Regions from separate parts of the Flavonifractor sp. An91 genome, predicted to be linked through region 3. Evidence: a T-box and tRNA genes for the amino acid it is inferred to sense, from the RefSeq annotation. Region 3 holds a T-box; the other regions hold tRNA genes.
What was found. A T-box is a leader RNA that pairs with one kind of tRNA and senses whether it is charged. The one in region 3 lies ahead of B5G42_RS05640 (glycine--tRNA ligase), so its partner is inferred to be a tRNA-Gly.
Positions count from the first base shown of each region.

Region 1: it has a tRNA-Gly gene. The T-box ahead of B5G42_RS05640 (glycine--tRNA ligase) is inferred to sense a tRNA for this amino acid. The anticodon was not compared.
Region 2: it has a tRNA-Gly gene. The T-box ahead of B5G42_RS05640 (glycine--tRNA ligase) is inferred to sense a tRNA for this amino acid. The anticodon was not compared.

Region 1 covers NZ_NFHA01000001.1:69,291-72,563, reverse strand. Annotated here, with positions in the region: gene B5G42_RS00345 (hypothetical protein) at 1-854, opposite strand, end outside; gene B5G42_RS00340 (RNA polymerase sigma factor) at 854-1,333, opposite strand; tRNA gene B5G42_RS00335 (tRNA-Gly) at 1,525-1,598, opposite strand; gene B5G42_RS00330 (TetR/AcrR family transcriptional regulator) at 1,792-2,427, shown strand; gene B5G42_RS00325 (adenylosuccinate synthase) at 2,481-3,273, opposite strand, start outside.
Region 2 covers NZ_NFHA01000022.1:28,999-32,271, reverse strand. Annotated here, with positions in the region: gene B5G42_RS12325 (DEAD/DEAH box helicase) at 1-118, opposite strand, end outside; gene B5G42_RS12320 (shikimate kinase) at 295-825, opposite strand; gene B5G42_RS12315 (hypothetical protein) at 1,102-1,440, shown strand; tRNA gene B5G42_RS12310 (tRNA-Gly) at 1,608-1,683, opposite strand; gene B5G42_RS12305 (hypothetical protein) at 1,758-2,816, opposite strand; gene B5G42_RS12300 (lactate utilization protein) at 2,839-3,273, opposite strand, start outside.
Region 3 covers NZ_NFHA01000006.1:98,601-101,873, forward strand. Annotated here, with positions in the region: gene coaBC (bifunctional phosphopantothenoylcysteine decarboxylase/phosphopantothenate--cysteine ligase CoaBC) at 36-1,235, shown strand; T-box leader at 1,291-1,492, shown strand; gene B5G42_RS05640 (glycine--tRNA ligase) at 1,620-3,056, shown strand; gene bilS (flavodoxin family protein BilS) at 3,110-3,273, opposite strand, start outside.

The DNA of each region.
Region 1 (3,273 bases), on a different contig from region 3:
GCACCGGAGACGGCTGTCCACTCCTCCAGAGTGGGGGTCTGCATCTCCAGTTCAATATAACCTGCGCAGATGGAGATTTGATAGATGGTGCCCTCCTGGGTATATTCGGAAAATTCCGGCTGGTCGGGCCGCAGACCCCAGGCTTCCTCCATCTGCCGGGTGGTATTGACCACTGTAATGTCTGCCGGGCAGCTGAGGGTCTGGCTCTCGGTCACCGGTATGATCACCGGGCCGTAAGCAGCGATGGGCTTAAAGTTATGATTGAGGTTCATGCTCACTTCTACCTGTTTCAGCTCAGGATCTTCTAAAGTCATGGATACCTTGACAAGAGAGGTTTGCGTATCTGGGTCGTAGCTGGCCTGCTCCAGATTAAGGGTGCTGCATCCCTCGAAACCGCCCCGGGGCCCCCATTCATATTCCGGCGAGTTGTCCGCAAGAACCACACCTGCCTCCTGGGATACCGGAGAAGCCGCAATGTAGGCATACAGTTGGTTCCCGCTGCACATGGTTGCTACCAGAGTGGCCTGGGGCTCCGACTGGGTGACAGTCTGAGTGGGAGCATCATATTCTGTCCATTCTTCGATGGGGTCCTCCTTGGATATGCCCATATCTGCCCGTGCTGCGTCCCGCAGCGTAAGCACCACCGCAAAGGCGGTGAGGCAGCAGAGAGACGCAATAATTGCTGCCACCAGCAAGCCCCGGGTCAGGCGGCGGGTTCTTCCTGTTTTATGGTTCTGTTTGAATCGTTTCATCGTCAACTCCTCAATCCTGGCAGGGGAGAGGGGGGTGGTATCAGTTAAGAGAATGCTGTCCTCCTGATAGTGGTCCAGCAAATCAAAGATCTCCCGTTTCATCAGCCTGCTCCCCCTTTCGTCAAAGCTTCCTTGAGTTTCATGCGACCGCGCCTCAGCTTGGTTTTTATGGTGGATTCGTTCAGGGCCATGTGATCTGAGATCTCTTTGATCGATTGGGCGTAATAGTAATGCCGGAGAAAGATTTCCTTGTCCTCTGGGGGCAAAGCGTCCACTGCTTGGCGGACCAGACGCCGCTCCTCGTCCTGCTCCATGGCCTCTGAAAGGTCATTTGGGGCTGGAATATCCACACTGTTTTCTTCCAGGGATATGGTGCGGCCCATCTGGCGGAGTTTGTTTTTCGCTTTGTTTCTGGCGACCGTGCCCAGCCAGCCCTTGACATGACCGGCCTTCAGATCGGCGGCCTGTTCCCATGCGGCAAGGAACACATCGGAGACCACTTCCTCTGCGTCCTGGGGAGACATGGCATCCCGAAGAATGTTCCATACGATAACGGAAATATACGGCACATAGCGCTCCATCAGTGCCTTTAGACCGGATGGGTCGCCGGCTTTTATGTTCTGTAAGATCATTGATTCTCTCATATATGGCCCCCAACTTATGCGAAAGCAGCTTTCACTTATAATATCACACGGATACTGCTTCTGGTTTCATCTGCGAACCTCGGGGGGTAAAAACAAAAAGAGACACGACGTATGTCGTGTCTCTTTTCTGGAGCAGGTAAAGGGAATCGAACCCTCATATTCAGCTTGGGAAGCTGACGTTCTGCCACTGAACTATACCTGCATGGGCTTATTGACTTAGGCATTATAGCATATGCCCTTATATTTGGCAAGAATTTTTTTGTGACAGCGTTCTCATTCTTTCGCTATGAGCGCTGAAAAATCACAAAAAACCTTGCAATCTATTCCAATCCGTGATATCATTTCTTAAACCAAAGGTATAATAACTGAAAGGGTATGGAAAGGTTGGAAGTACGATGAGCAAAAAACAGGCATTGACTGAATTCCATCGGGGCTCCATCCTGGCCGCTGCCGAGCGGCTGTTTGCGGAAAAGGGCACCGAAAAGACCACCATGGATGACATTGCCCGAGAGGCCGAGTACAGCAAGGCGACTTTGTATGTCTATTTTCAGAGCAAGGAGGAGATCATCAACGCAATCCTCCTCAGTGGGATGGTGCTGCTGAAGAAGAAGCTGCATGAGGCCATTGAGAGCCACAGTGATTGGTTCCAGGCCTATGACGCGGTGTGCCAGGCGATCGTGCGTTTCTATGATGAAAATCCCACTGCCTACGATGCCGCCACTGGTTCTATCCCCCTGTCTCAGGATGGCGACACCCTCCAGAAGGGGTTGTCCGATATCCTGCGGGTCAGCGATGAGATTGAACAGGAACTGGCTGATTTCCTGGTACGGGGTGCAGCGGACGGCGCGGTGCGTTCTCAGCTGCCTCCCATGGAGACCGTTCTCCTGTTCTGGTCTGCTCTCTCCGGTATGGTACATACCGCTGAGCAGAGGGAGAATTACATCCAGCGCACCTTGGGCCTGACCCGGGAGGAGTATCTCCAGCACGGTGCCCGGCTGCTGCTGGCCTCCCTGACCAAAGCGAATATGTAAGTACTGTATACAGTATGAACCCGGTCCGGATTTCCGGACCGGGTTCTCTGTTTTTATCGATAGCAGATCTCGTGGCGCTTGGGGCCGGTGGAGACGATGGTGATGGGACACTCGATCTCCTTCTCCAGGAAGGTCACATAATCCTTGGCCTGCTGGGGCAGGGCATCAAAGTCGGTAACGCCCCGGATATCGCACTTCCAGCCGGGCAGAGTGGTATAGACCGGCTTGGCCTGATCCAGCAGGGCGGGTACCGGGAAGTCCCGGGTCACTTTACCGTTGATCTCGTAGCCAGTACATACCTTGATCTCATCCAGATAGCCCAGACAGTCAATGGCGGTGAGAGCCACCTGAGTGGTACCCTGCACCATGCAGCCGTACCGGGTAGCCACGGCGTCAAACCAGCCCACCCGGCGGGGACGACCGGTGGTAGCGCCGTACTCGCCGGCGTCACCGCCCCGGCGGCGCAGCTCCTCGGCCTCATCCCCGAAGAGTTCGCTGACGAAAGCGCCGGCGCCCACGGCGGAAGAATAGGCCTTGGTTACAGTCACGATGTCGGAAAATGCCGTGGGAGGTACTCCGCCGCCCACAGTACCGAAGCCGGCCAGCGTGTGGGAGGAGGTGGTCATGGGGCAGATGCCCAGGTTGGGATCCTTCATGGAGCCCAGCTGACCCTCCAGCAGCACCTGCTTGCCCTCCTTCAGGGCCTGGTGCACAAAGCTGACCGCGTCGCCCACGTAAGGCTCCAGGATCTTCTTATAGCCCATCAGTTCCTCAAACAGATCCCTGGGGTCCAGAAGAGGCTTATGATACAGATGCTCCAGAAGAACGTTTTTCAGGGCACAGATA
Region 2 (3,273 bases), on a different contig from region 3:
CCCGGCCCGCCAGAGCGGGGGGAATGGCTTTTTCCTGAATGGGGGAGGGGCGTTCATACCCCTGTTCGGCCAGCGCCTTCAGGATGGGCGCTTTCAGGCCGAGGTCCTGGAATGTCATGCGGTTCGTTCCTTTCGTTAGAAATGCCCCTTCCGCGCCGGGGGCACAAAAAATAAGACTGCCGCGCGGAGGCAGAAAAAACACGACGAAGCCCGCCGGCCAGCCGGCGGGCATTTCGTACATGATAGTTTACTGGAATATAGTATATCATTATTTCAAAAAAATACAAGGGGCGGTCAGCCCAGCCGGGCCACCACTGCCGCCACCGTCTGCTCCAGGGTGTTTCCCCCCGTCACATCCACCGTCAGGTCGGCGTATTTGCGGTACAGAGGCTCCCGGGCGGCGTACACGTCGGCCAGGGTCTGGCCGGGGGACATGGCAATACCCCGGGTGGTGATGTTGCGGATACGCCGCTCCAGCTCCTCCAGAGGCACATGGAGATACACCACCAGCCCCAGCTCCTTGAGGTGGCGGGCAGCCTCCTCCCGGCAAATTGCGCTGCCGCCGGGTGCAATGACAGTGCGGGTGCAGTCCAGATCCCGGATGACGGCCTCCTCCACGTCCAGGAAGGCCTCCACGCCCCGCTGGTCCAGGATGTCCTGGAGCAGGGCGCCCTCCCGCTGCTGGATGAGCAGATCGGCATCCACAAAGCGATAGCCCAGGGTCTTGGCCAGCAGCACCCCCACGGTGCTCTTGCCCGAGCCGGGCATTCCGATCAAGGTAACGTTTTGATACTCCACAGCGGGATCATCCTTTCCCAATGTCATGATCTTTGCCAGTATATCAAATCTTTTCCCCGGTTGCAAGGAAAATAACCCCTTTTTCTGAACCTGGCGGTTTCCTATTTCCCCTCAAAAAAAGTGCTTGCAAAAATCGAACGTATGTTGTATACTAGGCACGAACAAAAGTTCTAATCCTGCGTCGGGAACTTTTTGCCGCTCTGCGCCGTCAGAAAAGTACAAGGGTCCTTACAAAGTACGTTTTATAGGACACCTTATCCCGTATACTGGGATCAAACGCCGGAACAACAGGAGGGAAACGGTATGGAGACCATTTATCTGAATCTGGACGCCAGACGGATCACAGGATACGCAAACGAGTCGGACCAAAAGGCCTGCGTAGGTCAGGAGACGGTGTGCTATACCGTGCTGCCCCGGCGGAAGCCCGCCCGGCCGGAGGGAAAGGTGCTGGACTTTGAGGCCTGCCGCCGGGCCCTGGAAGGGGAGTCTGCGGCAGAAGAGATCCCGGAGGAGATTCCCGCGCCGGAGGAGGAGGCCCGGCCCCGCCGCCGGCTGGACCTGGCCCTGGCCGCCGATCTCATCGCGTCGGCGGGGATGCTTACCGCCGTGGCGGCGGTGGCGGTCCGGTTCTTCCTGGGGTAATCAAAAACAGAACGCAGGACATCCAAAGGTTGTCCTGCGTTTTTGTTGTGGTTATGGAATCCACAAAACCGGCCCTTCGGGTCGGCGGCGCTTTTGCGCCGAGCATTGTAATTTCTCAGGAACAAAAAAAGAAACAGCACTCCGAATGGAGTGCTGTTTCTTTTTTCTGGAGCAGGTGACGAGGCTCGAACTCGCTACCTCCACCTTGGCAAGGTGGCGCTCTACCAGATGAGCTACACCTGCAAGCGACGGATGTTATTATAGCAATCCGTGCTTCCAATGTCAAGGGAATTTTTCGATTTTTTTATTTTTTCTTTTCAGGCCTCCTGGTCTGTCCACTGATAGCCCATTTCAGCCATTTGGGCCGCCGTCCAGGTCTTGCCGGTGCTGCGGCTCAGATCCACCCACACGGTCTGTCCGTTGCGGTCCACCTGGTTGAAAAAGTGGGGCTGACCCTGCAGGGTACCCTCTATGATCTGACCCTTCAGCCCCAGGCCGTCGCACAGCAGCTGGAAGGCTAAGGCCAGTCCCTCATCGTTGGCCCCCTGACCTACCAGCGCGTCCCAGGCGGTGGCGCCGCCGGTCTTCAGGTCCACCTTCACCACGTTGGGCAGCGTCCCCATCAGCAGGTCCAGCCGCCGGCTGGCGATCTGGTGCTGGATGGGGGTGAGGATGGCCGCCGACTGCTCCTGGAGCTGCTGGCGCTTCCGCTGGAGGGCTGTGGGCTCCTCCGGGTAGTCCAGCAGGATCTCCACAATGCGCTGGGTGCCGGCGTCGGTTTTGGGATAGAGCTCCACCGAGCACTCCGGCATCCCCAGCGCGGCGGCAGGGGTGTCGTAGTAGGCCTGCCGTACCTGCTCCTCCACCGCGGCGGCGTCCCCGGTGAAGTAGCCCACCCGCAGGGCAAGCTCGGTCTTGAAGGCCGACAGGGCCTGAGCCGCCTCCTCCCGGATGGCGCTGGTACCGGTGATGTTCACCAGATTGCTCACCTGCTCGGGGGAGCGGCGGTAGGAGATGGTAATGGTGGCCTCATAGGTGGTGATGATGGTGGTATAGTCGTTCTTGATGAAGTCCACCGCATAGGCCCCCAGGGGGTCGTCCTTGGCCACCTCCAGGCAGGCCCGGTTCAGGTCCTCCTCCACGTCGCCGTTATAGTCGGTGATCTGGATAACGCCCTCTTCTACCCCCTGGGAGACGAAAAACAGTATGCCGTTGACCAGCTCGGAATAGGTGCTGGCCTTGATGGTAGACTCATTTTCCCCCAGAACAGGATGCTCGGCGTGGGGCCCCACCACCGTATAGGCCTGCCCCGACAGGGAGCACCCGCCCAGCAGCAGGGCCAGGCTCAGGGCCAGGGCCGGTATGCACTTTTTCACAGGCCCCGCCCCCTTTCTTTCCTCAAAAGCCCAGGTCCTCGTCAATCAGTACCACCTCGGTACGTCCGATGCCGTTGGATGCCTGCCACAGCACCGTCATGCCCCGGCACAGCCGCTCGGGGCTGTTGCAGTCGTAGCACTTGTCCCCCTTGACGGCGCAGGGGGTCTTACGCTGGAGACGGATGGCGTTTTTGGGGGAGGCCACGTTGCGGGCCCGCCATACCGCGCCGTCGTAGTCGGGGGCTAACTTGTTGCGGCCCACCACCAGATAGAGCTCCTCATGGCCGAACACGGTGGAGGCAATGCGGTTGCCCACCCCGTCGATATTCACCATCTCGCCGGTCTCCGCCAGACCGTTCACCGAGCACAGGTAGACCTGGGTGAAGGCGGCGTCCTCCTTGCGGCTGCCCTCCCAGTGGGAGACCACGGTGTTGTGGGCCTTGAGCCGGTCCAGAAG
Region 3 (3,273 bases):
AGGCCGTCCCTACAGATCATAAGGAGCTTCTTGCTATGCAGTTAAAAGGAAAAACCGTGCTGCTGGGGGTCACCGGCGGCATCGCCTGCTACAAATCCGCCAACCTGGCCTCCGCCCTGGTGAAGCAGGGGGCCAACGTCCAGGTGCTCATGACCAAAAATGCCACCGAGTTCATCGGTCCCCACACCTTTGAGTCCCTCACCGGCAACCGGGTGAGCGTGGACACCTTCGACCGCAACTATCAGTTCCAGGTGGAGCACATCGCCCTGGCCGATCAGGCCGACCTGGTGCTGGTGGCCCCCGCCACCGCCAACGTGCTGGCCAAGCTGGCCCACGGCCTGGCCGACGATATGCTCACCACCACTATTCTGGCCTGCAACTGCCCCAAGATCGCCGCTCCCGCCATGAACACCAAAATGTACGAGAACCCTGTCACCCAGGACAATCTGGACATTTTGAGAAAATACGGCTGGGAGATCGTGGAGCCCGCCAGCGGCCGTCTGGCCTGCGGGGCCGTGGGCAAGGGCAAGATGCCCGAGCCGGAGGACCTGCTGGAGACTGTTCTCCACGCCCTGAGCCACGAGAAGGACATGACCGGCCTCAAGGTGCTGGTCACCGCCGGTCCCACCCGGGAGGCTCTGGACCCGGTGCGCTATCTCACCAACCACTCCACCGGCAAGATGGGCTACGCCATTGCCAAAGCCGCCGCCGCCCGGGGGGCCCAGGTCACCCTGGTATCCGGGCCGGTGAACCTGAAAAAGCCCCCCTACATGGAGGTGGTGGACATTGTGTCCGCCCAGGATATGTTTGACGCGGTGACCAGCCGTGCCCCCGACCAGGATATCATCATCAAGGCCGCCGCCGTGGCCGACTACCGCCCGGCTTCCGTGGCGGAGGACAAGATCAAGAAGAGCGGCAATGATTCCGACCTCTCCCTCCCCCTGGCCCGCACCAGCGACATCCTGGCCTGGCTGGGGGAACACCGGGTGCCTGGTCAGTTCCTGTGCGGCTTCTCCATGGAGACCCGTGACATGGTGGAAAATTCCAAAAAGAAGCTGGAGAAAAAGCACATCGACCTCATCGCCGCCAACAACCTGAAGCAGGCGGGTGCAGGCTTCGGGGTGGATACCAACGTGCTCACCCTCATCGCCGCCGACGGGGCCAAGGAGCTGCCCCTCATGAGCAAGGAGGAGGCCGCCCACGCCCTGCTGGACGAAATTATGAGCCGCCGGTGAGGATTCCCCCCTTTTTGCCTTGACGGTAGGGGGAAAAAATGATAGAATAGCCCGCGATAAGGCAGTGATCGGGAAGAGTACCCCCATGTTTCCGCACCAGAGAGGAGCCGGACGGTGCAAGGCTCCGGCGGAGGTGGAGGGAAGGCGCCCGTGAGCCGCGGGGAGGCAATGCCCCGCCGGTCCCCCGCCGTTACCGGGTTCGAGTGCGGACAACTTGTCCGAATTCAGGTGGTACCACGGATTTTTCCGCCCTGAGCTTAGGCTCAGGGCGGTTTTTTCTTAGCCTTCCCCTGGGGGAAGGTGCCCCAGTGCGCACACTGGGGCGGATGAGGGAAACGGTACCATATATGTATAAATTACAAACAAAAGGAGTTTGATTGTACCATGAAAAACACCGAAAAGACCATGGAGCAGATCGTCACCCTGTGTAAGGGCCGGGGCTTCATCTTCTCCGGCTCCGAGATCTACGGCGGCCTGGCCAACACCTGGGACTACGGCCCTCTGGGTGTGGAGCTGAAAAACAACGTGAAGAAGGCCTGGTGGAAGAAGTTCGTCCAGGAGAACCCCTACAACGTGGGTCTGGACGCCGCCATCCTGATGAATCCCCAGACCTGGGTGGCCTCCGGCCATCTGGGCGGCTTCTCCGATCCTCTGATGGACTGTAAGGAGTGTAAGGAGCGCTTCCGCGCCGACAAGCTCATCGAGGACTGGTGCGCTGAGAACAGCGTGGAGCTGCCCAAGCCCATCGACGCCTTCTCCCAGGAGGAGATGAAGAACTTCATCGAGGAGAACAACATCCCCTGCCCCACCTGCGGCAAGCACAACTTCACCGACATCCGTCAGTTCAACCTGATGTTCAAGACCTTCCAGGGCGTCACCGAGGACGCCAAGAACACCGTGTACCTGCGGCCTGAGACCGCCCAGGGCATCTTCGTCAACTTCCAGAACATCCAGCGCACCACCCGCAAGAAGCTGCCCTTCGGCGTGTGCCAGGTGGGCAAGTCCTTCCGCAACGAGATCACCCCCGGCAACTTCACCTTCCGCACCCGTGAGTTCGAGCAGATGGAGCTGGAGTTCTTCTGCAAGCCGGGCACCGACATGGAGTGGTTCCAGTACTGGCGCTCCTTCTGCAAGGAGTGGCTGCTGAGCCTGGGTATGCAGGAGGAGAACCTGCGGCTGCGTGACCACAGCCCCGAGGAGCTGTGCTTCTACTCCAAGGGCACCACCGACTTCGAGTTCCTCTTCCCCTTCGGCTGGGGCGAGCTGTGGGGCGTGGCCGACCGTACCGACTACGACCTGACCCAGCATCAGAACGTCTCCGGCAAGGACATGACCTACTTCGACCAGGAGACCGGCGAGCACTATATCCCCTATGTGGTGGAGCCCTCCCTGGGCGCCGACCGCGTGACCCTGGCCTTCCTGGTGGACGCCTTCGACCAGGAGGTGGTGGGCCAGGACAAGAAGGGCAACGACGACATCCGCACCGTGCTGCGCCTCCACCCCGCTCTGGCCCCCTTCAAGTGCGCCGTGCTGCCCCTGAGCAAGAAGGAAGTGCTGGCCGGCCCCGCCCAGCAGCTGCGTGATGAGCTGGCCCGCGACTTCATGGTGGACTACGACGACGCCGGCTCCATCGGCAAGCGCTATCGCCGCCAGGACGAGATCGGCACCCCCTTCTGCATCACCCTGGACTTCCAGACCGTGGGCGACGAGAACACCCCCGCCGACAACTGCGTCACCATCCGTGAGCGCGACTCCATGGAGCAGGTGCGCATTCCCATGGACCAGGTCAAGGCTTATATTGCCGAGCGCGTGAAGTTCTAATTTCCATCAAAAAAATCCCTGTTGCTAACGCAACAGGGATTTTTTCTTACTTTTTATGCCTTCATGGCCTCCCGGGCGAAGTCGGCGGCCTGGTCCAGATCACTCTGGTCCGGGTGGGTCAGGGCCAGGTCAAAGGCCTGGATCATGGATTTCAGCTTGGCGTTGTCCGGGTCGGCCTTCAGCTGGGCCTCGTACCGGTCCTTCACCGTCTGGGGCA